2 regions of the Anoxybacillus kestanbolensis genome follow, and region 1 is predicted to be linked to the other one. Evidence: a T-box and tRNA genes for the amino acid it is inferred to sense, from the RefSeq annotation. Region 1 holds a T-box; the other holds one or more tRNA genes.
The links. A T-box is a leader RNA that pairs with one kind of tRNA and senses whether it is charged. The one in region 1 lies ahead of ileS (isoleucine--tRNA ligase), so its partner is inferred to be a tRNA-Ile.

Region 1 (15,018 bases):
TCTGCTTCTTTCACTGCCGTGTCAAGATCGACGTATGTGCCGTACGGATTCGTTATATCTTGCCACTCAGGAGGGCTGCAAAAGAAGACGTTTGCGCCGAGCCTTGTTAATATTTCAGCATTCGAACGTGCTACTCGGCTATGACGAATGTCACCAACAATGGCAACATTCAGCCCGATAAATGTGCCAAATTGTTGACGAATCGTCAGTAAATCTAATAACGATTGCGTCGGATGATGACCGCACCCGTCGCCTGCATTAATGATCGGAATGTCAATCGTATGGCGCAACGGTTCAAAGTAATGATCGGATGGATGGCGAATGACGACCGCTTCCACACCGATCGCTTGCAACGTCCGAATCGTATCGTACAACGTTTCTCCTTTTTGGACGCTCGACATCTCTGCATCAAACGGAATGACTTCAACCCCAAGTTTTCGTTCCGCTATTTCAAAACTGCATTTTGTGCGCGTGCTCGGTTCAAAAAATAAGTTGGCGACAAACGTTTGTTTATTGACTTTCCACGTTTCACCGTTCGCAAATCGTTCCGCTTCATGCAAAATGGCGAGCACTTCATCAACCGAGAGTTCTGCTAACGTTAGTAAATGCATATAAACTCCTCCTTTTTAGTAAAAAAACACCTTGCCGAGCGAGGCAAGGTGTTTACAAGCATGAGGAAAGAGACCGTTTCGATGAACGGATTTCCTCTAGTACACCTTTGTAAGCCTCGCTGGACTTCTTTTAAAAGGTGTGTTATGCGACATCATGTTTTTGTTCAAATACGCTATCCGACACTTTCGGGCGACCAGGCAAAATGAGGTTTAATACGATACCTGTGATTGCCGCAAGCGCCATACCGTGCACTTCAAATTGTTCTGATACTTTCACAACCGCATCCCCGATGCCGATGACGAGAATAACTGATGAGATGACTAAGTTTCGTTTGTCACCAAAGTCGATTTTACTATCGACAAGCATGCGCAAACCTGAAGAAGCGATAATTCCGAACAGTAAGATCGATACGCCACCCATGACCGGCGTCGGAATCGAGCTAATAAGCGCCGTCACTTTTCCTAAAAATCCGAACGCGATCGCGAGCACAGCCGCACCAGCTAACACATATACGCTATATACGCGCGTAATCGCTAACACGCCGATATTTTCTCCGTATGTCGTCTTCGGCGGACCGCCGATGAGGGCTGAAATCATCGTCGCTAATCCATCACCGAAAATCGAGCGATGTAAACCTGGTTCTTTAATGTAATCGCGCCCAACGACTTTGCTTAATACGAGCTGATGACCGATATGTTCAGATAATGTCACAATGGCTACAGGCACCATCAAAAGCACAATGTCGAGCGTCACGCGTACATCGTAATGAACGAACGGCAACAAGAAATCAGGCATCTCAAGCCATTTTGCTTTTGCTACCCCTGATAAATCGACGACGCCGACAGCTAACGCGTACACGTAGCCGACGATAATGCCCATCAAAACAGGTACGAGACTAAACATTCCTCTTGATAAAATCGAAAACATAATCGTCGCAGCAAGCGTCACGACCGCAACAGAAAAGTGCGTCAAGCTATACTTTCCATCTGGGCCGTTCATCGCCATGCTGACGGCAACGTTTGCTAATCCTAAGCCGATGACGATAATGACCGGACCGACGACGATCGGTGGAAGTAAATTCATAATCCAACGATAACCTGCTTTTTTAATCGCTAAAGCGACGATGCCATATACGAGACCGGCTAAAAAACTTCCGATCATCGCCGCACCCGGACCGCCAGCTGCTTTCGCTGCAATAATTGGCGTAATAAACGCGAACGATGAGCCGAGGTAAGCAGGTACTTGCCATTTTGTCACGATTAAAAAGGCGATTGTACCGAGTCCGCTTGAAATGAGCGCCATCGCTGGACTTAACCCGACCAAATATGGCACTAAAATGGTGGCACCAAACATCGCAAATAAATGTTGTAAACTAAGTGTAACAAGCTGTCCGAAAGAAGGAACATCTTTCACGTCTAATACTGGTTTATTCATCTTCTCTCTCCCTTTCTTTTTATTAAAAAACCCTCTTTGTCCGTACGAAGGCACAAAGAGGGTATAGGAAACGAATCCCCTTTGTCAGCCTCGCTGGACTGCCTTTAAAAAGGGTGCTTTATTCATGTATGCTCACTTGATCAATGTCGTCCACTTCTTTTAATTCGACGACAATTCTTTCTGCGCTTGATGTCGGGATGTTTTTACCGACGAAATCGGCACGAATCGGCAATTCGCGATGACCGCGGTCAACGAGAACAGCTAATTGAATTTGCGCCGGACGACCGAGATCCATAACGGCATCCATGGCAGCGCGCACCGTTCGGCCTGTAAATAATACGTCATCAACTAAAACGACTTTTCGATTTGTAACGGAAAACGGGACGTCCGTTCCTTTCACAAGCGGTTCACGATCGTCTGTTTTTACTGTTAAATCATCACGGTATAATGTAATATCTAACTCGCCAACAGGAATAGACGTTCCTTCAATTTGTTCAATGCGTTCAGCTAATCGCTTTGCTAAGTAAATGCCGCGCGTTTTAATACCGATGAGGACGCAATCGTCAATCCCTTTATTGCGCTCAATAATTTCGTGAGCAATACGCGTCAACGCGCGTCGAATCGCTTGTTCGTCTAATACAATTGCCTTTTGCATCGTTCCACCTCCATACAAAAAACCCTCTCACCGTTTGGCGAGAGGGTATATGTAGGCATACGTCACCTAAATCCGACACCTTCTCAGCCTCACGGGACTGAACTTAAAGGTCTTTGTTCACTTGAACTCATTGTACTTTTCTTTTTTCCGTTTGTCAACGATTATTTCGCAACATGTCGAGCAATCGCTCAAATTCGTGAGGAATCGGGGCTTCAAACTGAAAATATTCGCCCGTGCGCGGATGTTGAAATCCTAATACCCCAGCGTGAAGCGCCTGTCCGTCAATCGGCAACGTTTTGCGTGGACCGTATTTTGGATCTCCGGCAAGCGGATAGCCAATGTATTTCATATGCACACGAATTTGATGCGTCCGCCCTGTTTCAAGCTGACATTCAACGAACGTATAATGTTCAAATCGTTCGAGGACGCGAAAATGTGTCACCGCTTCTTTTCCGTTTTCCACAACGGCCATGCTTTGACGATCGCGTGGGTCGCGCCCGATTGGGGCATCAATCGTCCCATAATCGTGCGGAATGACACCGTGAACGATCGCGACATATTTGCGCGTCACCGTTTTGTTTACAAGTTGATTAACAAGCGACTCATGCGCCAAATCGTTTTTGGCAATCATTAATAAACCGGACGTATCTTTATCGATGCGATGAACGATGCCCGGTCGAAGCACACCGTTAATGCCGGAAAGGTCTTGACAATGTGCAAGTAACGCGTTAACAAGCGTCCCGTGCATATGCCCTGGCGCTGGATGAACGACCATGCCGCGCGGCTTATTGACAACGAGCACGTCCGCATCTTCGTAATAAATATCAAGCGGAATTGGCTCCGGTGCGACATCTAACGGCTCCGGACTCGGAATGGAAATGACCACTTCATCATCGACATGGCATTTGTAGTTCGGTTTCACCGCTTTACCGTTCACGAGCACATGCCCTTCTTTTAACCATTGTTGTACTTGAGAACGCGACCATTGTTCATTTAGTTCAGCAATGACTTTATCAATGCGCTCTCCATCGTGTTGTTCTTCAATCGTGAGTTGAATTTGCTCCATCGCTCATTCCCTTTCGTTGTTTTTCTTCGGTCCATGTATAAATAAACATGAGCGCAACACCGATTGTCAATGCTGCATCGGCGACGTTAAAAACCGGGAAGCTATAATTGAAAATATACGTATGCACAAAATCGACAACTTCTTTTCGAAATACGCGATCAATAAAGTTCCCGAGCGCGCCGCCAAGCATCAGTCCAAGCGCGATGCCAAACAGCCGTTGCGTCGGTTGCAACCGTTGAATGTATATGACGATGCCGACGACAACGACAACCGTAACGATATAAAACAACCAAAATTGCCCCTGCAACATGCCCCATGCTGCGCCGCGATTACGATGCGACGTTATGTATAATACGTTTTCAATAATCGGAATGCTTTCGCCTAATTCCATATAGCGAACGACGAGCCATTTCGTCCATTGGTCAATCAATATCACGACAAAAGCAAGCAAATAATATAACATTATACCCCTCCAAAGCAAAATTCTTTTTCATTTTATCATAAACAATCCCCCCTTGAAAGAGAGGGGGGATATGTGTTATTGCTTGACAATTGTCGCACAACGTGGACATAGCTCTGGGTGGTCTGCATCTTCGCCGACTGTCGGTGTAACGACCCAGCAACGTGCGCACGTTTTTCCTTCCGCTTGTTTGACGACAATCGCTGTTTTCGTAAATGTTTGCGCCTCGCTCGGTGCATCAGCAAACGTTCCACCAATTGAAAACGCTGAAACGATTAATAGCTGTTTCATATCTTCTTCAATTGAATCGATGAGCGCTTTCGTGTCGTCCGTCGGATATAAAATGACGTGCGCCGTTAGCGACTTGCCGATTAGTTTTTCATTGCGCGCCACTTCTAGCGCTTTTAATACTTCGTCGCGCAATTCCATAAACGCATCCCATTTTTTAACGATGCGATCGACATCATCAATGTGCACGGATTCTGGCATATCGACAAGCTGTACGCTTTCTTCTTTAACGTGTGGAATGTACGACCACACTTCATCTGCCGTATGCGGTAAAATTGGCGCAACAAGTTTCGTTAACGCTACAAGCGTTTCATACAACACCGTTTGAATTGAACGACGTTCATGATTATTGGCTGCTTCGATGTACAACACGTCTTTTGAAAAATCGAAGTAAAAAGCGCTTAAATCGACGGTGCAGAAGTTGTTTATTTCATGGTAAATCGTCGCAAATTCATACGTTTCATACGCTTGTTTTACTTTTTCGATGAGACGATTTAATTTAATGAGCATGTAACGGTCCACTTCGCGCAACTGCTCGATCGCTACCGTATGTTCTGCAGGATTGAAATCGAATAAGTTCCCGAGCATGAAACGGAACGTGTTGCGAATTTTACGATATACTTCTGCGACTTGTTTTAAAATGTTGTCAGAAATGCGTACGTCCGCTTGATAGTCGACAGAAGCAACCCAAAGACGCAAAATGTCGGCACCAAGCTGTTCCATGACTTTTGCTGGTACGACGACGTTGCCGAGCGATTTGCTCATTTTTCGTCCTTCGCCATCTAGTACGAAGCCATGGCTTAATACGCCTTTATACGGCGCTTTTCCGGTAACTGCAACCGCGGTGGAGAGCGATGAGTTAAACCAGCCGCGATATTGGTCGGACCCTTCTAAATAAAGATCTGCTGGACGTTGTAAATCGTCCCGTTCTTCTAATACCGCTTGATGAGAAGAACCAGAGTCGAACCAAACGTCCATAATATCTGTTTCTTTCGTAAAGCGTCCGTTCGGGCTACCTGGATGCGTAAACCCTTCTGGGAGCAAATCTTTCGCTTCGCGCTCAAACCAAACGTTTGAACCGTATTGGCGGAACAAGTTCGATACGTGTTCAATCGTTTCGTCTGTAATAATCGGTTCACCGTTTTCCGCATAAAAGACTGGAATCGGTACGCCCCACGCACGTTGGCGCGAAATGCACCAGTCGCCACGATCGCGAATCATGTTGTGGATGCGAATTTCACCCCATGCTGGCACCCATTTCGTTTCTTCGACAGCTTTCAATAATTGATCACGAATTTTGTCGATGGACGCAAACCATTGAGCTGTCGCACGGAAAATTGTCGGTTGCTTCGTCCGCCAATCGTGCGGATACGAGTGCGTAATAAACGATAGTTTTAATAAAGCACCTACTTCTTGTAGCTTTTCTGTAATCGCTTTGTTCGCGTCATCGTAAAACATGCCAGCAAACCCTGGCGCTTCTTCCGTCATATAGCCGCGTTCATCGACAGGGCAAAGAACACCGAGGCCGTATTTTTGACCGACGATAAAGTCGTCTTCCCCGTGTCCTGGGGCCGTATGAACGCAACCGGTTCCGGCGTCTGTTGTGACGTGTTCGCCACAAATGACGAGCGAATCGCGGTCGTAAAACGGATGTTTCGCAACGACGTATTCGAGTTCGCTTCCTTTCACTGTTTTTAATACAGTCACATGCTCCCAGCCGATTTCTTTTTGTACCGATTGTAATAACTCCGATGCAATGACGTATTTGCCACCATCTGCCTCAACGACGCTATATTGCAACTGTGGATGAACAGCGATACCTAAGTTCGCTGGAATCGTCCATGGCGTTGTCGTCCAAATGACGATTTTTTCATCGCCATTAAGCACCCCTTTTCCGTCTTTGACAGGAAAAGCGACGTAAATCGATGGGGAACGTTTGTCTTTGTACTCGATTTCCGCTTCGGCAAGCGCCGATTCACTTGATGGAGACCAATACACAGGTTTTAATCCTTTATAAATTAATCCTTTTTTCGCCATTTCGCCAAATACTTTAATTTGTTGTGCTTCATATTCTGGCGTTAACGTAATGTAAGGATTGTCCCAATCACCGCGCACACCAAGGCGTTTAAATTGCTCGCGCTGGCGGTCAATTTGCTCGTATGCATATTGCTCACATAGCTTGCGGAATTCCGCAACGCTCATTTCTTTCCGATTGACGCCTTTATTTTTCGTCAGCGCCGTTTCAATTGGCAAGCCGTGCGTATCCCAGCCCGGTACGTACGGAGCACAATAGCCGCTCATTGACTTATAGCGAACGATAAAGTCTTTTAAAATTTTATTAAGGGCATGTCCCATATGAATGTCGCCGTTCGCATACGGCGGTCCGTCATGCAATACGAAAAGCGGGCGATCTTTTGTACGCTCTTGCACTTTTCGATAAATGTCCATTTCATCCCATTTTGCTTGCATTTGTGGTTCACGTTGTGGAAGATTTCCGCGCATCGGGAAATCGGTTTTTGGCATGAGTAACGTATCTTTGTAATCCATTTTGTTTACCTCCTTTTATGTAAATAAAAAACCTTCTCATGCCCAAAAGGGACGAGAAGGTCTCGCGGTACCACCCTTGTTGACTATGTAAACATAGCCCACTTGACATTCGTAACGGGAATGACGCGCCGTGGCCTACTATTTGTTCAGCACGGAACTCCGGGGTGATTTTCATTCTTTCGCTTATGCCGAGCTTCCACCGCCCTCGGCTCGCTGTAATAAGCTGATGAAAGAACTACTGTCCCCTTCATCGTTTTTGCGATATAACTGTAATCGATATTATAGGCAATCACAATAGCCATCGTCAAGACTCTGTTATTTCTTGCACCGCTTCATCATCAAGTTTGTAATCTAATAAATGATCCCAGTCGCCGCTATTTAACATATCGAGCTGCGCTTCAATTAACATTTTAAAACGATTGCGGAACACTTTCGCTTGACGCTTTAGTTCTTCCACTTCCATCGCGATTTTTCGCGTTTTTGCGAGCGCCTCACTAATGATGCGATCCGCATTTTTCTCCGCCTCTTTAATGATGAGCTTCGCTTCTTTTTGCGCGTTTCGCTTCACTTCTTCGGCTGTTTCTTGCGCAATTAAAATCGATTTATTTAACGTTTCTTCGATATTTGTAAAATAGTTGAGTTTTTCCGTCAGCTCTCGCACTTTTTCCTCAAGCTGCTTTTTTTCACGCAAAATCATTTCATAGTCTTTAATGACTTGATCTAAAAACTCGTTCACTTCATCTTCATCATATCCGCGAAAGCCTCGGCTAAATTCTTTATTATGAATATCTAACGGCGTTAACGGCATGCGGCCCACCTCCATCTTATGTACGTACCGTATGTTTCGACATGTTTTGCGAAAATCCTTCTTTTATTTTGCTTTTTCGACAACGATGCGCCATTTTTCTTTTTTTGTTTGACCGACAATCGCTTGCAGTCGGCAGCGCCCATACCCGCGTAACGACAATAAATCACCTTCTTGGCACTCCATATGAGCTTGGTCAACCGTTTTCCAATTCACTTTCACGAAGTTTTGGGCAATGCAAGCTTGTGCTTTTTGGCGTGATATGCGAAAACATTGCGCTAAAATGGCGTCAAGTCGCAAAGAAGAAACGGTAAAAGTTTCTTCTTCCCATTCTTCTTTCACAGCGAGAAGTTGCGAAAGCGGTTGTTCTTCTAACGATACTTTTGCTTTTCCAATCGTTGTGACGTTCATTTTCACAAACGGTGCAATTTCTTTAGCGACGACAAACTGAATGATATCATCAACGATGACGATATCGCCAAATTTTTCACGCTTCACACCGAGTGACAAAAGGGCACCGAGCACGTCACGATGCCCGAGTGTAACAAATTTTTTTGGATAGCGAACGGAAAACAACGATAGTTGAAAATCATCTTCATTCGGTTGCATGTAAGTCGGATATAGCAGTGCTCGCTTTCGTTCAACAGATGATGAGCCACCAAAAAAGGCAACGTGCACTTCATCGTGATGGCCGACAATCGAGCGGACGATTTGTTGTTCGCGCGGAGTTAAAAAATCTGTGAGCTTCGGAGCATATTGTTCCGTGACAAGCCGCTTCCATTCGCAAACGAGATCAATAAAATGATGCTCTTCCTTGCGAAAATGTTGATAAATATCCATTACAACCCTCGAATGACCATGTCGACTAATCCGTAAACGCCCGCCGTCGCAAAACGTAACACAAGCAAGGCGACGATCGGAGAAATGTCGATCATGCCAATCGGTGGAATAAAGCGACGAAACGGCTCTAAATACGGCTCACAAATGTTGGCGAGAAATTGACCAATTTTTGTTTCACGCGCATTTGGAAACCATGACATTAAAATGTAAACAATAATCGCGTACGAATATACTTCAATGACGGTTGCTAGAAAATTTGCTATTTGATACAAAATTACCACCTCTTTATTGTCGGTTCATCGTCAGAAACGATCGAAATGGATCCACTTACATCTACATTATCCGGCGTGCATAAAAAAATGGTAGAGCCGACTTGTTGAATGTCTCCGCCAATCGCATACACCGTTCCGCTTAAAAAGTCGACAATGCGCCGCGCTTGATCACGGTCAACACGATGAACGTTTACGACGACAGCACGCCGATTTTTTAAATGGTCGGCAATTTCTTGTACTTCCGCATATGCGCGCGGCTCAAATAAGACGAGCTTGGATGATTTTTGTACACTTTGTAAACTCACAACATTTTGTTTTTGTTCGGCTTTCGGTTGTTGAACGACTTCTTCTTCCTCGTATTCATCTTCTTCCCATTTTTCTTCATCTAAATCGAAAAAATCGCGAATTTTTTTCACAAATCCCATCATTCCACCTCCTCTTCACCGACAAGACATGTACCGAGGCGAAGAAACGTTGCTCCTTCTTCGACCGCAATTACGTAGTCGTTTGACATCCCCATGGACAATTGTGTACAAGGGGCGTGCGGCAATTGTTTTTCTTGTACTTGTTCTTTTAACTCGCGCAACGTCCGAAAACAGCGACGAATCGTCGCCTCATCGTCCGTATATGGCGCCATCGTCATTAATCCGACAACTTCAATACGTGAAAAAGCAGATAATGTTTCAATAAACGGCAATACGTCTTTTGGCGCTAGCCCGTGTTTCGATTGCTCCCCTGAAACATTGACTTGCACGAAACATTTGATCGTTCGATTCGCTCGTTTGTTAATTTCTTCCGCTAATGAAAGACGGTCGAGCGAATGAACGTAGTCAACGTAATCGATGATTTGTTTCACTTTTCTTGATTGCAACGTGCCGATAAAATGCCATGTTGCTTCTTTTCCGATTGTTTCGTATTTTTGTAAAAAACCGTCGGTACGACTTTCGCCTAAATGAACGATGCCCGCATCGATCGCCTCTTTTGCTCGCGCGATGCTGACATATTTTGTCACTGCCACAATTTGAACGTCTGATGCGTTTCGTCCTGTTTTTTCACACGCTTTAGCAATATGTTGTTGAATTGTTTGTAACCGTTGTTTGACCGACATATCATTCCCTCCAGCCAATAAGCGCCATCATTCTTCCTGTTTTGCCACCGTCGCGTCGGTGAGAGAAAAATAATGACTGCTCACAGCTTGTGCAATACGATGAAACAGCGATACGTTCGCTCGGAACACCTGCTTGTTGCAAAAGCTGTTTATTCATTTCTTTTAAGTCGAGCGCATACTGTCCCTTACTTGTTTCATTATAAAGAGATTGTGGCGAGTTGACTAGCGCCTTTTGAACGAATTCAATGACGCGATCATCGACGACGTAACAACAACGGCCGATCGACGGACCGATGACGACGTAAATATCATCAGCCCCTTCTTCGTTCCATCGTTTCACCATTTCACCCGCGATGTTATGCACCGTCCCTTTCCAGCCGGCATGTGCAAGTCCAATTAGCTTTTTACTTGGCGAAAAAAAGTAAAGCGGAACGCAATCCGCAAAACAAAGCGCCAACATCAGTTGTCGTTCGTTCGTATACAGCCCGTCTGTATGAGGCACAGCGGTATCGTACGCGCGTACCCCTTTTCCTGCATGATTGTTCGTCACTTTTTCGATGTGTACGCCATGCACTTGATCGGCACATACCCAGCGATCAAGCGAAACGTTTAACTGCTCGGCTACTTTTTTTCGATTTTCATATACGACATCGCAATCGTCTGCGACATGCATGCCGAGGTTTAACGTGGCAAACGCCCCTGTGCTCACTCCGCCTCGTTTTGTCGTAAACGCAACGCTCACATTTTCCCATCCATCAAACAAAAGCAACGACTCGTGCGCTTGTCGAAATATTTCATTCATCGTTCGACATCCTTTGTACAATTTTATCACTTTTTTTCCTATTTTATCACAGCTTGCCGAAAACGTGAATTATTCATCGCCATCTAATCGAACGAGAATGACGTCGGCACCAACTTTCACAATATCGCGCCACGGAATAATAATTTCATCCGTTCGTCCAAATAAACCGAGCACCTTCCCTGCACCGATAATGATGATAGCTTCAATTTGACCGGTCGTTAAATTAATATCAATATCTCCAATATTTCCAAGCCGTTTGCCGTTTGCGACATTGACGACGTCTTTTTGTTGGAGTTCAGAAATTTTCACCATGTTCCCCCGCTCCTTTTCTTCTTTCTATCTCCTATATGTATGCGTAAATCGAAGGTTGTAGTCATGTTGAAAGCATAGAAAAACCCCCAGCTGTGTGGGGGATGTTACCATTGAATATTTTTATTCATTTGTTTAATGGCCGCTTTTTCTAAACGAGATACTTGCGCTTGGGAAATCCCGATTTCTTCGGCCACTTCCATTTGTGTCTTCCCTTGAAAAAATCGTTTGCGAATAATCATTTTTTCGCGCTCATTTAGCCGACGTAGCCCTTCTTTCAGCGCGATTTCCTCAATCCAATTTATATCACGGTTTTTCTCATCACTCAGCTGGTCCATCACATAAATTGGGTCGCTACCATCGTTGTAAATCGGTTCAAATAAGGAAACAGGATCTTGAATCGCATCCAATGCAAACACAATTTCTTCGTGTGGGACGTCTAAAATTTTTGCAATTTCTTCTGCTGTCGGTTCTTTTGCTGTTTCACTCATCATTTTTTCGCGCACTTGTAGCGCTTTGTATGCAATATCGCGCAACGAGCGGGACACGCGAATCGGGTTATTGTCACGTAAATATCGGCGGATTTCACCAATAATCATCGGTACAGCATACGTTGAAAATTTCACGTTTTGACTTAAATCAAAATTATCAATCGATTTCATAAGTCCGATACAGCCGACTTGAAACAAATCGTCGACATATTCACCACGATTGTTAAATCGCTGAATGACGCTTAATACTAGCCGTAAATTCCCGTTGATTAATTTTTCGCGTGCCGATATGTCACCGGCTTGCATTTGGCGGAATAGTTCACGCATTTCTTCGTTTTTCAGTACTGGAAGTTTCGATGTATCAACGCCGCAAATTTCAACTTTGTTTCTTGCCATGTCTTTCCCTCCTTGCAGGAGATGCTGTCAGCTTTCAGTATCTCCTTCGAAGGGAAAAATATGCATTACATCATTTTGTTAAACTCTTTTCGCAATCGTTTAATAATTCGCTTTTCTAAACGGGAAATGTACGATTGGGAAATGCCTAACAAGTCCGCGACATCTTTTTGTGTTTTTTCTTCTCCACCACTTAGCCCGAAGCGAAGTTCCATAATTTGTTTCTCTCGATCGCTTAATTGATCGAGCGCACGAAATAATAAGTTTCGGTCAATATTTGCTTCTAAATCTTTCGTAATGACGTCATCTTCTGTGCCTAATACGTCCGACAACAACAGTTCGTTGCCGTCCCAGTCGATGTTTAACGGTTCATCAAACGATACTTCTGAACGTACTTTATTGTTGCGCCGTAAATACATTAAAATTTCATTTTCAATGCAGCGCGATGCATATGTAGCGAGTTTAATTTTCTTCTCCGGGTTAAACGTATTGACTGCTTTAATTAACCCGATCGTACCAATGCTAATTAAATCTTCAATGTTAATGCCGGTATTTTCAAATTTTCGGGCGATGTAGACGACGAGGCGAAGATTTCGCTCAATAAGGAGCGAACGCGCTGTTTCATCCCCAGAAGGAAGTTTTTTTAATAACATTTCTTCTTCCTCTTTTGTGAGCGGCGGTGGCAATGCCTCGCTTCCACCAATGTAATAAATTTCGTCCGCTTTAAGCCCTAATTTTTTTAATAGTTTGTACCATACATATGTGAGGCGTAATTTGAATAACTTCATAAAAAACCTCCTTCTATTTCAGCACGAACGGCCGTATGATAATAATAATTACGAAGCTTGCGACATAACCATATGCGGATGAACGATGCAGTTATACTCTCCGTCTGCTGATAATGATGACGGATAAAAGCCAACAAGCACTTTTTTGACAGATATCCACTGTTTTCCGTCTGACCATTGTACGCCGTCTGGTTTCATCGCCACTAACAGCTGTTGCTCGACGCCAACGGCACGGTACGGGACGAAACGTATCCGGCTCACCCATTCGTTCGGGATGTCATCTGTGTACGTACGTTTTTGAATCATTTGTAAAACAGTTTGAGGGAAAATATGTGCGAACGGTTGCAATTCGACGATCATAACCGGTGTGTTTGTGAATGGGTCGCGCAACTGGTTTCCGCTGTCGACTAATCCTTTTAAACATACCGTTTGTCCAAAACATGTGACACGCACATCGATGACGTGTTCAAACCGCAATTTTTTTTCGCGAATCGTTCCCATTTGCACTTTTGATAACATCCATAAAATTGGAAACATGATGACGATAAACAACCAGCTAATCGAAGTTGAATGCGTGAGCCAACCCGATGAATAAGGCGTGATTTCACTTTGCAACAAAAAGTGAAAGGCAACCATCCCTCCGCCCATCATAAACGTGGCGAAATAAAAAGCGAGCACGTTTTCCACAAAAAAGCGAAAGCGATGGAAACCAAAACAAATCCACACGATGAAAAAAGAGATGACAAGTTTCGTTACGAAATGAGATGTCATATAAGCAAAAGGAGTGAAAACAAGCAAGACGAGCAACGAACCGAATAATGCTGCAAGCATAAGCCGCCATAAACGAATGCGACGCTTTAACATAATTGCCGCAAGCCATAGCAACATCGCATCAAAACAAAAATTTAATAACCATACGAGATCGGCATAAATCAGCGGCATCCCCTCCCTACAACATCTTGAAACTAGTATATAGCACTTCCAATAGAAAAGTGTGTCAAACGATGACGTCATTTCTTCAGAGATTTTGTCATATGATGATGGAAATAAAAAAACGCCCACACGTAGTGAGCGTTTTTTTAACGGCGACGGTTGCGATTGCGTAAAAAGGCAGGGATGTCGAGTGGATCCTCGACTTGTTGTCCGCGTGTTGGCGAGTAGTCGACTGGCTCTTCTTTTTTCTCGCGCTTGACGCCAACTGTCGGTTTGACAACCGCTTGTCGCGTCGCTTTCGCTTGATTCACTTCTTCGTTAAATCCTGTCGCGATAACCGTAACGACAATTTCGTCTTTTAAGTTTTCGTTAATAACCGAACCGAAAATCATATTGACGTCTTGATCAGCAGCAGATGCGACGATATCAGCTGCTTCTTGCACTTCGTACAAGCTTAAGTTCGTACCGCCTGTAATGTTCATTAATACGCCTTGGGCACCGTCGATCGATGTTTCTAATAGCGGGCTCGAGATCGCCTTTTTCGCTGCCTCCGCGGCGCGATTTTCCCCCGTTGCTACGCCGATTCCCATGAGGGCTGAACCTTTGTTCGACATAATCGTTTTCACATCGGCAAAGTCTAAGTTAATTAATCCCGGCACCGCAATTAAGTCGGAGATGCCTTGTACCCCTTGACGAAGCACGTTGTCTGCTTCGCGGAACGCTTCTAACATCGGCGTATTTTTATCAACGATTTCTAATAGACGGTCGTTCGGAATGACGATGAGCGTATCAACGGCTTCTTTCATCGCTGCGATACCGCTTGCCGCTTGCATCGCGCGCTTTCTTCCTTCAAACGTGAACGGCCGTGTGACGACGCCGACAGTAAGCGCACCTAAATCGCGTGCGATTTGAGCAATAACTGGCGCCGCTCCTGTTCCTGTGCCCCCACCCATGCCGGCTGTGACGAATACCATATCGGCACCTTTGAGCGCTTCTTCAATTTGTTCTTTACTTTCTTCGGCCGCTTTTTTTCCTACTTCTGGATTTGCTCCTGCACCTAATCCGCGCGTCAATTTTGCACCAATTTGTAGTTTAGTTGGCGCCTTGGATAAGTTTAGCGCTTGAGCATCTGTATTAACCGCAATAAATTCAACACCTTGTACACCATGTTCAATCATGCGATTGACAGCGTTATTTCCGCCGCCGCCGACACCA
Region 2 (15,018 bases), on a different contig from region 1:
ATAAAGGATTAAAAGTAGGTGTGTTACACGGAGATTTATCACCACGTGAACGGAAAAAAATGATGAAAGCGATTCGTGATTTACAATTTCAATATATTGTTGCAACTGATTTAGCGGCGCGCGGAATTGACATTGAAGGCGTCAGTCACGTCATTAACTATGAATTGCCGTCAGACCTAGATTTTTACGTTCATCGCGCTGGGCGAACAGGACGTGCCGGTTATGAGGGGATTGCTGCAACGATTTATGAAGCATCCGATCAACATGCGTTAGTTAAGTTAGAAAAGAAAGGGATTCATTTTCTCCATCGTGATTTGCGTCAAGGTGAATGGATCGAGCTTGATGCATGGAACGGACGGAAAAAAGAGAAAAAAGTCGATGAAGTGGAACAACTCGTTGAAAAAATAGCGAAAAAACAAAAGAAAGTAAAACCAGGATATAAGAAAAAATTGCGAGAGCAGTTAAAAAAACAAAGAGCGAAAAAGAAATAAGGGAGAGAAGAACGTGTTAAAAATTGGTTCGCACGTATCAATGAGCGGAAAAGAGATGTTGCTAGCCGCGAGTAAAGAGGCGGTATCGTATGGGGCAAATACGTTTATGATTTATACCGGAGCGCCACAAAACACGAGACGGAAACCAATCGAACAGCTAAACATTGAAAAAGGACTTGCCCATATGAAAGAACATGGGATTGATGAAATTGTTGTACATGCCCCGTACATTATTAATATCGGTAATACGACTAATGCCAATACATTTTCTTTAGGTGTTTCTTTTTTACGTTCAGAAATTGAACGAACGGAAGCAATTGGCGCCAAGCAGCTTGTTCTTCATCCGGGAGCGCACGTTGGCGCAGGTATTGAAGCAGGAATTGAAAAAATTATTGAAGGATTAAACGAAGTAATTACAACTGACCAACAAGTACAAATTGCTTTAGAAACGATGGCGGGAAAAGGGTCAGAATGTGGAAGTCGTTTTGAAGAGTTAGCGAAAATCATTGACGGTGTGACACATAACGACAAATTGTCTGTCTGCTTTGACACGTGCCACACGCACGATGCCGGGTACGATATTGTTCATGATTTTGATGGAGTATTAGATGAATTCGATCGCATTATTGGGCTTGACCGTCTCAAAGTATTGCACATTAATGATAGTAAAAATGCTTGTGGAAGCCGTAAAGACCGTCATGAAAATATCGGCTTTGGTTATATCGGTTTCGATGCGCTCAATTATATAGTGCATCACCCACAGCTTACGCACGTGCCAAAAATTTTAGAAACGCCATATGTCGGTGAGAAAACGTCTGCGAAGCCGCCATATAAATTCGAAATTGCTATGTTGCGTGCACAACAATTCGATCCAAATGTTCGTGAAAAAATTGTTGAGTAGAAGGCTGTCATCGGCAGCCTTCTTACTGTATAAATTGACGAATGAACTCATTGGCTTGCTTGGCGAGTTGTGGTGATGTGCGATGGGCGAGTTCGCGAATCCAATTTTTTCTCGCTTGTTCGTTAAACACATCAATCGTTTTCTCGCGCATCATTTGAACAATCGTTTCCGCATCTTTCGGTGAAAGCGAAACGTTATATTCTTTTGCATACATCATCAACTCATTTGCGGTAATGGATTTCATTTTATGTTGGACGATTTTATGATATACATTCACGTAACATCCCTCCTTGTTTACGATATGAGCGGGAAAAGGAAGGTGTGCAATGATATAATAAAATAGATGAATGGGGAGATTTGGATGAAAAGACAACATAAAAAAGAGACGATTAGCCATTTGTTGTATCGTCTTGTGATGATGACGATTGGTGCCACGCTTGCAGCGGTATCCATCGAGCTGTTTTTAGTGCCAAATGAAGTTATTGACGGTGGGGTAATCGGTATTTCCCTTATTCTTGATCGCATTCTTCCAAATTACGCATGGTTGAACTTTGCGACACTTGTCGTTTTGTTGAATACACCATTTATGTATTTTGGTTATAAACAGATCGGAAAAACGTTCATGCTTTCCTCACTCTATTCTATCGTTGTGTTAGCTGTGATGGAACGATTGTTTCACCATGTATCTCCATTTACAATAGATTCCATTTTAGCGACAGTATTTGGCGAGCGATTCTTGGTGCGGGTGTGGGATTTGTTATTCGTCATGGAGGTTCGTTAGATGGAACAGAAATTTTAGGTATTTTAATGACGAAAAAATTGCCGTTTTCTGTCGGTGAGTTTGTTATGTTTACAAACATTTTTATTTTTACATGGGCTGCGTTTGTATTCGGACCGAAGCAAGCGATGTACTCTGTTTTAACTTATTATATCGCTTTTAAGACGATTGATACGGTTATTCAAGGGTTAGATGAAACAAAGGCAGTTTTGATCGTATCAGACCGTTATGAAGAAGTGTCGGATGCCATTTTAAATCGACTCGGACGCGGGACGACAAAGTTGATGGGAAAAGGCGGATATACGGACGAGCAAAAAGAAGTCATTTATGCGGTCGTGACACGTTTAGAAGTGACGAAGCTGAAGTCGATTGTATACGAAGTTGACGAAAATGCTTTTATTACCATTATGAACACACAAGAAGTACGTGGGGCGAAATTTAAGTCTGCTATTCATTAATGAAAATAAATGCGCTATACTATGAATCGGAATCATTTTGAATTAAGGTGGTCAAACGATGGACGATATTTTGCGTGTTGAAGATGTTTCGTTTCGGTATGATGATGAAGATGTATTGCAACATATTAATTTTCGCATTCCAAAAGGCGCGTTCGTCGGTTTAGTTGGTCCGAATGGGTCAGGGAAATCGACATTGTTAAAATGTGTTTTACGATTGTTAAAACCACAAACGGGGAGAATTTTTTTGTTCGGCACGCCGATTGAGCAGTTTAAAGATTGGCATAAAATCGGTTTTGTATCTCAAAAAGCAAACAGTTTTAATACTGGATTTCCTGCAACCGTATATGAAGTTGTTGCAAGCGGTTTAACAGGAAAGCTCGGTTTATTTCGTCGGTTAAGTAAAAACGACGAAAAAGCGATATACGAAGCGATTGATGCAGTTGGCATGAGCCCATTTATCCAGCGTAATATCGGTGAACTGTCGGGCGGTCAACAACAACGTGTATTTATCGCTCGGGCTATCGTATCGCAACCAGAGTTTTTAATTTTAGATGAACCGACTGTCGGGGTTGATGTACATCATGTGCAAAGTTTTTACGATATGCTTGCCCGATTAAATAAACAACATCATATGACGTTGCTTCTTGTTACTCACGATATCGGAACAATTACGGAAAAGGTGACGCATGTCGCATGTTTAAACAAACATTTACATTTTCATGGTAGTGTGCAACAGTTTGCACAGTTAAAAACAGAAGATGTCGCATCCTTTTATGGGCATCATCTTCATTTACTTGCTCATGACCATGCGTAGAAAGGGGGGTGTGTATGTTAGAAGCTTTATTTCAATATGAGTTTTTACAAAACGCGTTTGTTGTCGGTATATTGATCGGATTTATCGCCCCACTTTTAGGTGTGTTCATTGTCGTCAGAAGGTTATCGCTTATTGCTGATGCGTTAAGCCATGTCACACTAGCAGGAATTGCAGCAAGCTTACTTGTGCAAAAAAATTTTTTTACGTTTGCAACATTAAACCCGATTTATATTGGCATGGCATTTTCCGTTGTTGGTTCGTTATTTATTGAAAAACTGCGTACGGTATATAAACATTATCAAGAATTAGCGATTCCGATCATTTTATCAGGAGGGATCGGTTTAAGCGTTATTTTCATTTCGCTTGCGGATGGTTTTAATACTGATTTGTTTTCATATTTATTCGGAAGTGTAAGCGCAGTAAGCCGAGCGGACGTATGGACGATTAGCATCATTTTTTTCATTGTGCTTACTGTCATTTTTCTGTTTTATAAAGAATGGTTTATTTTGTCATTTGACGAAGAATATGCACAAGCATCGGGAGTAAAAGTAAAGTCGCTCCATTTTGTTTTCATTGTGCTAGTCGCTCTTGTCATTGCTGCGTCGATGCGAATTGTCGGCATTTTGCTTGTTTCGTCACTCATGACGCTTCCTGTTGCCGCAAGTATTCGAATAGCGAAAGGATTTAAACAGGCGTTATGGTTTTCCGTTTTGTTCGGTGAATTTGCGGTCATTGTTGGACTATTTCTTTCCTATTACTTAAACTTAGCTCCCGGTGGAACAATTGTTTTGCTAGCGGTTTGCATATTAATTGGATCAATCATGTGGAAAAAATGGAAGAGAGGATGAAGAAGCGTGAACGTTTCTGAAGCGCTACGATTAATGAAAGAAAAGGGATTTAAGTATACAGGGAAGCGCGAGGAAATGCTTGAATTGTTTGCGAAAACAGATAAATATTTAACTGCAAAAGATGTGCTTGATGTAATGAAAGATCGGTATCCTGGACTTAGTTTTGATACCGTTTATCGCAACCTGGCACTATTCGTTGAGCTCGGTATTTTAGAAATGACTGAGCTATCTGGAGAAAAGCATTTTCGGTTTACATGCAACATGAGCCATCACCACCACCATTTTATTTGCATGACGTGTGGCAAAACGAAAGAACTTGTCACGTGTCCGATGAATGAATTAGCGGAAGACTTGCAAGGATACGCCATTTCAGGACATAAATTTGAAGTGTACGGCACGTGTCCGATGTGTCAACAACAAGCTGACGTGTAATGTCAGCTTGTTGTTGTAAGCAATTTTTCTACTTGTTGTTTTGCTTCGTGCCAGTTGTATACACGAATGACTCCTTTTGGTAGCGGACCACGATTGTAAGGAGTATCAAATAAAATGACAGGGATCATACATTGTTCCGCAATGTCGCATGCGTTATCGTATTTATCTTCAAAAAAAATGTCGATGTTGTATTTTTTCACAGCCTCAATTTTATTGTGCGAACCGATAAGCTCAATATGATGATAATGAACGCCTTGTTGTTGAAACCATTTTTCTGTTATTTCATATAAGTGACGACCTCGTGCACTAATGTAATATAGCTCATATTCATCTTTCCAGCTATTAATGACCTCTAGTGCTCCGTTCGCAAGAGGAGCTTCGCTATAAATGATCGGCTCATATCGTTCCATCCATTCGTTCAGTTCTTCTTCTGTCGTATCTAAAAAAGGAACTAAATCGTAGTCAGTAATATCATCGAGCGTTAAATTTTTTCGGAATGATTTGTTTAAATATGGAATAAACGTACTTGGACATGTGACTGTTCCATCAATATCGATTCCAAATCGTCGCTTGATCATTGTTTGCTCATCCTTTCATGTCGGGTGCTTCTTGCCCATTATAACATTGACATAAAGTAACATCTATAATGACGTATCGCTTATTGCATAATAATAGTGCTCCTCATTTTACGAAAGCGAGGGAATTGTTATGGACAATGAGCGTCAAGCGTATGACAACGCACGAATAGATACGGTTCCAAACATTGAGCAAGATTTTATGGAAGAAACAGCAGGTGAAATTGCTGAGCCGATTCGATTTTCTGACCGAGAAGTAGAGCGTGGAGAAAACGGTCGGGGGATAGGTTGGCTTGCACTTGCTTTATCGATTGTTTCTCTTTTCCTTATGCCAGTCATTATGGGGGCGGCCGGCATTATTTTCGGATTTATCGCTCGCCGTCGAGGAGCGGAAACGTTAGGAGCGTGGGCGATTGGAATTGGTGCTGTCTCCATCATTTTAAGCTTTTTCGTCCGATTTTGGTAAATAAGAGGGGAATGTCCCCTCTTATTTTTGTTTCCCTTTCGAGGCATATTCTTCCGCCAATTTATCGATTTCTTTTTTCAGCTCTTCCACCATCGTCTCTTCAGGTACTTTACGAACGATTTTTCCGTGGCGGAACAATAATCCTTCTCCACGTGCCCCTGCGATGCCGATGTCAGCTTCGCGTGCTTCTCCGGGCCCGTTTACTGCGCAGCCGAGAACTGCTACTTTAATCGGTGCTTTAATTTGGGCAATATACTCTTCAATTTCATTTGCAATGCTAATTAAATCAATTTCGATTCGCCCGCATGTCGGACAAGAAATTAACGTTGCAGCGTTCGCCGCAAGACCGAATGCTTTCAACAACTCGCGAGCCACTTTTACTTCTTCGACAGGATCGGCGCTAAGGGATACCCGTACGGTGTTACCAATTCCTTTACTTAAAATCGCACCAAGTCCCGCAGCACTTTTTACCGTTCCTGCGAATAACGTACCCGATTCCGTAATCCCAAGGTGTAACGGATAGTCAAATGCACGAGCGGCTTTTTCGTATGCTTCAATCGCTAAACGAACGTCGGAAGCTTTTAATGACACGATAATGTCTTGAAAATCGAGGTCTTCTAAAATGCGAATATGATGCAGAGCGCTTTCGACCATCCCATCTGCAGTAGGATAGCCGTATTTTTCTAAAATGCGCTTTTCAAGTGAACCAGCGTTGACCCCGATGCGAATCGGTACGCCACGTTCTTTCGCTGCTTTAACGACCGCTTCAACTTTTTCGCGTTTCCCGATATTTCCTGGATTAATGCGAATTTTATCCGCCCCGTTTTCAATCGCTTTTAAAGCAAGGCGATAATCAAAATGAATATCGACAACGAGTGGAATATTAATGCGCTTTTTTATTTCAGCAATCGCATCTGCTGCTCTTTCATCTGGGCAAGCGACGCGAACAATTTGGCATCCAGCTTCTTCAAGTCGATGAATTTGGGCAACAGTCGCATCGACGTCATGCGTTTTTGTTGTCGTCATGCTTTGAATGACAACCTCATTATTCCCGCCAATTGTAATGTTTCCAACACGAACAGGGCGGGTTTTCGAACGATGAATGATTTCACTCACGCGTCAATCGCTCCTTTAACGTATTAATCAAATCATTTTTTATTGTAGCAATGTTTCTTATTTGTTGACAACGTTTTTGCTATTTCTGTTTATAGAGTGGAATACGATACGTTTTGCCAGCTTGAAGGGAATGCGCATTTACATGTGGATTGAGCGCTTGAAAATCAGTAATGAGTTGATCGATGGGTACGGGCAATTTACCATTCATTTCACGTTCGATAATGGAGAGGAGCGTATCGCCACGTTGGACGGTTATTTCGCGATAAGGTAATTCGTTCGTCCGCTTGTTCGTTTTTTCCGCACGAATCGTATGAATCGTTCCGTCTGTTACATCATGGTAAGCAATCGCACATATAGCAATGAAGATAAGAAGGGTAACTACTTTTTTCATCCTATTTCCCCACCTGTCGTTCTTCTTTCTTCATGCATATGGCTTGTCCTTATCATATATGCACAAAAATTACACTTCTTTTACATCACTTCACATTTGTTTAACATCCCATTCATATTTTTTTAGTATTCTTTGTCTGTATTTGTCGAAGGGGGGATGTGCCGTGCCATTGAAAAATATAAAACCGCATATAAGAATATTTCGTATTCAACCATCACCGAAAGTAAAACAATGGTTATTAAAAATGAGTTTACAAAACCGTCTATTCATTTTATTTTTTAGTGTTCTAATTACTTCGCTTAGCATTGTGGGGATGATTGCTTATCATCAGGCGAAAGAAACGACTGTAAAAGCGATCGAAAACCGCCTTGAGAGAGAAGCGACGATGATGTTTGAAGTATTACGTAATTTGCTGTATATTCATGCCGGAAATGAAAAACTGTTTGACAAAAGTTTACGTTCTGCAATTAAGCAGCAAAGAGCAGAACTGATGCAAGATGGGTTAAGTGTAGATGTTTTTTTAATAAGTGATGGAAAAGTAAAAACATTTGAGCGAAATGAACAGCTGAACGTAACAAAATCGATCAAAGAAACGATTGTGAAACGAAAAAATGGCGTTTCGCATTTGGAGTGGAACGGACGTACATATACATTTGCATATAAGACGATTCAAGAATTAAAAGGAACATATGTCGTTGCTGTGCCGGATGAACAATTTATGAAGCCGATTCAACAGCTTGCCAAGTTAACAATTGTAACGATTATGATCAGCGTTATCATTTCAACGATCATGATTAAATGGTTAGTTAGTGGATTAACGAAGCCGATTGCTCACCTTCGTCATGCAATGAGTCGATTGTCGCGTGGAGATTTAACAATCAATGAGCAGATTTATTCAACTGCGCCGGAGATTGATTCACTTGCACGTAGCTTCCAACGGATGTTGACGAGCATGAAACATGTCATTTGCGAAATGAATGAAACGACGAGGCAGTTGGCCATGACAGGAGGAGACTCAAAGCATGTGTCTGAACACGCGATTGAGTCGAACGATCAGCTCATATCAGCCATTGCAACCGTAAAGCAAGGGGCAGAAGAAACAGCAAACGCTTCAGATGAAAGCATTCATCGGGTAGCTGAGATGAAAAAACGAATGCAACATGTGCTAACAAGCGTACAAAACATTTCAACAAGTGCGTTTGATATGAATAAATCTTCGGAAAGTGGCGAAAAGCGTCTGACGCATTTAATTGCTGATATTCACTTATTTGCTCAACAATTCAAAGAAGTAAACGATACGATTCAAAGTGTGAAACATCATTCCACGTCGATTACAAAAGTTGTCGATGTCATTCGCCAAATCGCTGAGCAAACGAAGTTATTAGCACTCAATGCCACAATTGAAGCTGCCCGTGCTGGTGAAGCAGGAAAAGGGTTCGCGGTTGTCGCTACAGAAGTGAGAAAGTTAGCGGAACATGCTTCGAAAGCAACGGAAGAAATTACATCATCCATTTTTGCGATGGAAGAAGTATCGATTCATGCGACGAATCAATTTGAAGGAATGGTCGAACATTTACAACATCAACTCATGTCTGCAAACGAAGCGAAACATTCATTTGACCATTTGTTGAAAGAAATTCAACGCGTCAATCGTAACGTAGCACAAATGGAAAATGAACTAGAGCAGTTTCAACAATTATTGCCGATGATCGAGACTGTAACGATGGCGTTTGCCTCCGTTGCCCAACAAACGCTTGCAAGTGCGGAAGAAATGATGTCGTTTTCGTATGACCAAACGAAGCAGATGAATGATATGTATCGTGTTGGTGAACGATTAAATGAATTATCGCAATCGTTATCTACAATCACTTCATCATTTAAACTATAAGAAGCAGGCGGATCAGCCTGCTTCTTTCATAGAAGGGAGTTCTTTAATGGAAGCGAACAAAATCGTGACAGAAACGAACCAGTCTAAAGCAACGGCATAAGGAACAACAATTTGCAACGATTCCATTATTGTAAAAAAGATAGTTGATAATGTAATCGAATAAGCGGAGATGCTCCACATATGACGGTACGTTCCACGCTTATTTAATGTGCCGCGAAAAATGAGACCGATGAATGCAAGAACGGTCACGTAAAGAAATTTACTTGTACATGTGAAAAAGTATAAAACAAAAAACGATAGTGAAATGACGATAGGAAGTAATGATTGCAACGTGCGTGTAAATTCATATACGTCTTTGTTTGTAAAGCGATCTACTTGCATGACGGCATACGGATACGATTGAACGTGGCCATTTACAACGAGCGAAAAGTCTTCTTTTAAAAACGCTACTGCATTTGTGTAGCGCGCTACGTCATCGGTAGTTAATGTACCTGTGCTATCTAATAAAATAGTCACGTCAGGATGTATGAGCTCAATTGGTTTTTTTTCGTCCGATGTCAATATGCCATCGACGACTTCAAATGGGGGAAGCTCCTCGCTCAATAGTTCGCGCGTTGAGTCGATCGTTTTGTTTATACTTATTATAAAATAAATAGCAATCGGCAACGTCGCAATAAGCGATAAAAAGAACACGTAACTAATCGCTTTTCCGATCGGATGAAAGCGAAAGCGGGCAATATGTACAGGCGAATAAAGACTTTGTAACAACCGTTTCCACATGATCATTCACATCCTTTAGGCATCATCATTTTTCATTCTACTTCTTTTTCTATTCGCTACACAACCATTTTGTCTCGTATTGACGCCTTTCATCATTTTTGCTAAAATTACCATCGGATATGATGGACCCTTAGCTCAGCTGGTTAGAGCGGACGGCTCATAACCGTCTGGTCGCAGGTTCGAGTCCTGCAGGGTCCATTTTCCTCGCTAAGTGAATTAGCGAGTTTTTTTGCAAATAATTTGAAACATTCGTTTTATTTTGGTACTCTTAAAGTAGGTTCACTTATGAAACTTTTCTGTTTCTAAATGTGATTGAACGGTTTCATTTGTGACCAATTACATAATAAATGAGGAGGAATGAAGTATGGCATTTGAATTACCACAATTGCCTTATGCTTACGATGCGTTAGAGCCACATATTGATAAGGAAACGATGAACATTCATCACACAAAACATCATAACGCATATGTAACAAACTTAAACGCAGCGCTTGAAGGTCATCCAGAATTACAAAGCAAAACAATCGAAGAGCTAATGGCTCATTTAAACGAGGTGCCGGAAAACATCCGTACAGCTGTTCGTAACAACGGAGGAGGGCATGCAAATCATTCGCTCTTTTGGACAATTCTTTCACCAAATGGTGGCGGTGAGCCTACAGGTGAATTAGCTGAAGCAATTAACAATACATTCGGCAGCTTTGAAAAGTTTAAAGAAGAATTTTCAAAGGCGGCTGCAACACGTTTTGGGTCTGGTTGGGCATGGCTTGTTGTGCACAACGGTCAGCTTGAGGTAACAAGTACACCAAACCAAGATACGCCATTAATGGAAGGTAAAACACCAATTTTAGGATTAGATGTATGGGAGCATGCATACTACTTAAAATACCAAAACCGTCGTCCAGATTATATTTCAGCGTTTTGGAATGTTGTCAACTGGGACGAAGTTGCCAAACGTTACGCAGCAGCAAAATAATGATGAAGAGCTCGGCAAATTTTGTCGAGCTCTTTTTGCATATCGCTACAAAAGAGTAGGCAAACTACTTGTCAAGAAAGGGAGTTTGCCTATGAACAGATGGAAACGAATCATCGCGCACATTCACACACATCGCCAATTGTTTCTTTTACTAGCAATCGGCGGATTGTATTCTCTTAGCATCGCTTTGTCCAATACGTTTGTAAACGTATATGTTTGGAAAAAAGTGAACAGTTTTCATGCCCTAGGTGTGTACAATTTAGCGATTGTCACATGGCAGCCGCTTGCATTTATCGTTGCTGGGAAAATCGCCAAAAAAATTGATCGCGTCATCGTTTTACGAATGGGCGTGACGTTTTTGGCACTCTTTTTTTTAGTCGTATTATTCAGTGGAAATCAAGCGATGAATCATTTGTTTTTCCTTGGTGGTTTGCTTGGTGTTGGTTATGGCTTTTATTGGCTTGCATTTAACGTATTAACATTTGAAATTACTGAGCCAAATACGCGCGATTTATTTAACGGGTTGCTTGGAGCGATGACATCTGTGGCAGGAATGATTGGGCCACCGCTAGCAGGATGGGTTATCGCTTCGAGTGAAAAGTTTACGGGGTACATGGCGATTTTTTTAGCTTCTTTATGTTTGTTTATTGCCGCGGTGATCCTCAGCTTCTTCCTACATCGACGAGGCTCATCAGGGCGATTCGCACTTCGTTCAGCATACGATGAACGAAAGAAAAACAAAAATTGGAAAATGATTACAAACGCCCACTTTTTTCAAGGATTTCGGGAAGGAACATTTGTGTTTATCGTTTCTATTTTTTTATTTATAACAACAGGAACAGAAAAAGCGCTTGGCGTATTTGGTTTTATTAACGCAGTTGTTTCCTTCATGACGTACTCGTTTGCATCCAAATATATAAAGCAACGCTGGCGATTGCGCGCGATTTTATTTGGTGGCGTGTTATTGTATGCTTCTGTTTTTTTACTCGTTTTTGATTTGTCGTACACAAAGCTGATGATATACGGTGCGCTTATTGCTGTTGGTTATCCGATTTTGCTTGTCCCGTATTTGTCGCTTACATTTGACGTCATTGGACAAAGCAATCACGCAAAGGAGTGGCGCATTGAATATATTGTGATGCGGGAATTGTTTTTGAATGGTGGGCGTGCTACATCTGTTCTGTTGTTTTTATTAGCCATTACGCTATTTGACGCAAAAGAAGCAATTCCATCACTAATGTTAATTGTTGGAGCCGGTCATTTAATTATTTATTTTTTTGTAAGACGCATTCGACTTTCAATGTAGAAATTTGCGAGCGTTTCTTTTACAATGAGAAGGAGCAAGTAAAGGAGGTGCTCGCACGTTTTGAAACAAATACAACATGCTCAAAAAGCGAAGAAAAAGAAAAAACGAATGCAGGTGCCATTTCGGTTAAACGTGCTATTTTTTATTGTATTTTTACTCTTTTCTGCGCTTATTTTACGATTAGGTGTCATCCAAATCGTTTATGGTGAGCAATATCGAAAAGAGGTTGAGCGAACGGAAAACGTCACTGTCAATACACCGGCGCCGCGTGGCAAAATTTATGACCGTAACTACCAAGTCGTTGTCGATAACGAACCGCTTCATGCGATTACGTATACGCGCACCCAAACAACAAAACCTTCGGAAATGATTGAAGTAGCAAAAAAGTTAGCAATGTATATTGAAAAGCCGACGGATCGTGTGACAGAGCGAGATATAAAAGACTATTGGATTTTAACAAATGAGGAGAAGGCGAAAGAAAAAATTACAGAAAAAGAATGGAAACAGTTTCGCGCTAAAAAGTTGAAAGATAAAGATATTTATCGACTGCAACTTGAGCGCATTACAGAAGAAGATGTAAAAGCAATTAAAGAAAAGGAGCTTGAAGTTGTCGCTATTTTTCGGGAAATGAATAGTGGATACGCGTTGACGCCACAAATGATTAAAAATGAAGGGGTAACGAATGAAGAATATGCGGTTGTTAGCGAGCATTTAGAAGAATTGCCAGGGGTAGATGTAACGACAGATTGGAATCGTCATTATGCATTTGGTGATACGTTTCGTACAGTGCTGGGAAATATTACATCATCGGAAGAAGGGTTACCGCGTGAAAAGCTTGACTACTATTTAGCACGCGATTATAGCCGTAATGACCGTGTAGGGAAAAGTTACATTGAAGCGCAATATGAAGATGTGTTACGTGGGCAAAAGGCAAAAATTAAAAATGTGACAGATAAAGCAGGCAACATTATTGAAACGATTGAAATATCGCAAGGACAGCGCGGCAAAGATATTGTGCTAACGATCGATATGGAATTACAAAAACGTGTCGAGCAAATTATTGAAGAAGAATTGACGACAATGAAACGGCGCGGTGGAACAGAGTTGCTCGATCGTGCTTTCGTTGTCATGATGGATCCGAATACGGGAGAGATTTTATCGCTGGCTGGGAAACTGTATACACGTGATGAGAATGGGAAAGTAGTGTTCAAAGATTATGCCCTTGGAACAATCACATCAGCGTATGCGATGGGTTCAACAGTCAAGGGAGCAACCGTATTAACAGGATTTCAAACGGGTGCTATTCAACCAGGCACGGTGCTAGTTGACGAACCGCTGTATATTAAAGGAACACCGACGAAAAAATCGCATAGCGGTATTCGTCCGGGACCGATGAACGATTTAAAAGCGCTTGAAATGTCGTCAAACGTTTACATGTTTAAGACAGCAATAGCGATTGCTGGCTCTACGTACCGCCCCCATCAAGCGTTACCAATTAAAAAAGAAGCGTTTTCGATTATGAGACGATACTTTAATCAGTTCGGTTTAGGTGTGAGAACAGGGATTGATTTGCCTGGGGAAATTATCGGATGGCCTGGACAAAGTACGCTTCCAGGGCATTTACTTGACTTAGCTATTGGGCAGTTTGATGTATACACGCCAATTCAAATGGCGCAATACGTTTCAACGATCGCTAACGGTGGATATCGCATTCAACCGCACGTTGTAAAAGAAATTCGCGAACCGATTAGCGAAAAAAATGAAATGGGAAATGTCATTTATTCGTTTGAGCCGAAAGTGTTAAATCGAGTTGATATGAAAACGGAGTATATTGAGCGCGTGCGTGAAGGATTTTATCGCGTTATGCACGGTTCAAACGGAACAGCGCGTGCCTTTTTCGCAAACGCCCCTTATGATCCAGCAGGAAAAACAGGAACCGCACAGGCGTTTTATGATGGACCGATCAAGTCGAGACGGATGACGCCAACATACAATTTGACGTTAGTTGGCTTCGCTCCGTACAACAATCCGGAAGTGGCGTTTGCTGTCGTTGTGCCTTGGGTATATCAAAATCCGAGAAACCATTATCCGATCAATAACTACATTGGAAGAAAAATTTTAGATGCGTATTTTGAATTGAAAACAAAGCGCCAATTCGGAGAGCAACCCCCTACTGAACCGTTGAATAATGAGGAACAAACAATGGAAAGATAAAAGAAAGCGAATTTACAAAAGCTTAACATTTGTTTAAAACGAATTTAATACCTTTCCATTATTCTATAACTCGTGGGACAAAAACTAATGAAAAAGTAGGGGGAAATCAAAAGATGAAGAAAAACAAATGGTTTGCACTCGCAAGTGTAACAAGCGCTGTATTAGCATTTACAACAGCATGTGGTGGCGGCGCTGAGCAAGGCGGCGAAAATGGCGGAGAGCAATTAAGCGGCAACGTTGTTGTAGATGGATCGTCTACTGTTTATCCGATTGTTGAAGCTGCCGCTGAAGCGTATGCGGGTGAACAACCAGATGTCAAAGTATCTGTTGGTTTGTCCGGAACAGGTGGCGGATTTGAAAAGTTTACAAAAGGGGAAACAGACTTTTCAAACGCTTCTCGTCCAATTAAAGAAGAGGAAAAGAAAGCTGCTGAGCAAAACGGCATTCAATTTGAAGAGCTCCAAGTTGCATTCGACGGTCTTTCTGTTTTAGTAAATAAAGATAACGACTGGGTTGATTATTTAACAGTTGATGAACTAAAGAAAATTTTTACATCCGGTGCGGTAAACGGTAATGACAAAGTGAAA

Region 2: it has a tRNA-Ile gene. The T-box ahead of ileS (isoleucine--tRNA ligase) is inferred to sense a tRNA for this amino acid. The anticodon was not compared.

Annotation. Positions count from the first base shown of each region.
Region 1 covers NZ_MQAD01000019.1:39,241-54,258, forward strand. The annotation lists gene BO219_RS10380 (aspartate carbamoyltransferase catalytic subunit) at 1-611, opposite strand, end outside; gene BO219_RS10385 (solute carrier family 23 protein) at 754-2,046, opposite strand; gene pyrR (bifunctional pyr operon transcriptional regulator/uracil phosphoribosyltransferase PyrR) at 2,165-2,701, opposite strand; gene BO219_RS10395 (RluA family pseudouridine synthase) at 2,856-3,767, opposite strand; gene lspA (signal peptidase II) at 3,742-4,230, opposite strand; gene ileS (isoleucine--tRNA ligase) at 4,306-7,062, opposite strand; T-box leader at 7,107-7,322, opposite strand; gene BO219_RS10410 (DivIVA domain-containing protein) at 7,367-7,870, opposite strand; gene BO219_RS10415 (YlmH family RNA-binding protein) at 7,934-8,707, opposite strand; gene BO219_RS10420 (YggT family protein) at 8,707-8,979, opposite strand; gene BO219_RS10425 (cell division protein SepF) at 8,982-9,404, opposite strand; gene BO219_RS10430 (YggS family pyridoxal phosphate-dependent enzyme) at 9,404-10,087, opposite strand; gene pgeF (peptidoglycan editing factor PgeF) at 10,089-10,889, opposite strand; gene BO219_RS10440 (YlmC/YmxH family sporulation protein) at 10,959-11,201, opposite strand; gene sigG (RNA polymerase sporulation sigma factor SigG) at 11,306-12,085, opposite strand; gene sigE (RNA polymerase sporulation sigma factor SigE) at 12,151-12,870, opposite strand; gene spoIIGA (sigma-E processing peptidase SpoIIGA) at 12,919-13,812, opposite strand; gene ftsZ (cell division protein FtsZ) at 13,950-15,018, opposite strand, start outside.
Region 2 covers NZ_MQAD01000005.1:701,135-716,152, reverse strand. The annotation lists gene BO219_RS06085 (DEAD/DEAH box helicase) at 1-491, shown strand, start outside; gene BO219_RS06080 (deoxyribonuclease IV) at 505-1,392, shown strand; gene BO219_RS06075 (DUF2624 domain-containing protein) at 1,415-1,669, opposite strand; partial or broken gene BO219_RS06070 (YitT family protein) at 1,754-2,628, shown strand; gene BO219_RS06065 (metal ABC transporter ATP-binding protein) at 2,687-3,442, shown strand; gene BO219_RS06060 (metal ABC transporter permease) at 3,457-4,290, shown strand; gene BO219_RS06055 (Fur family transcriptional regulator) at 4,297-4,722, shown strand; gene BO219_RS06050 (5' nucleotidase, NT5C type) at 4,725-5,300, opposite strand; gene BO219_RS06045 (hypothetical protein) at 5,431-5,763, shown strand; gene ispG (flavodoxin-dependent (E)-4-hydroxy-3-methylbut-2-enyl-diphosphate synthase) at 5,785-6,879, opposite strand; gene BO219_RS06035 (type IV pilus assembly protein FimV) at 6,959-7,270, opposite strand; gene BO219_RS06030 (methyl-accepting chemotaxis protein) at 7,434-9,158, shown strand; gene BO219_RS06025 (DUF1189 domain-containing protein) at 9,171-9,944, opposite strand; tRNA gene BO219_RS06020 (tRNA-Ile) at 10,063-10,136, shown strand; gene sodA (superoxide dismutase SodA) at 10,303-10,911, shown strand; gene BO219_RS06010 (MFS transporter) at 11,003-12,217, shown strand; gene BO219_RS06005 (peptidoglycan D,D-transpeptidase FtsI family protein) at 12,278-14,431, shown strand; gene BO219_RS06000 (PstS family phosphate ABC transporter substrate-binding protein) at 14,545-15,018, shown strand, end outside.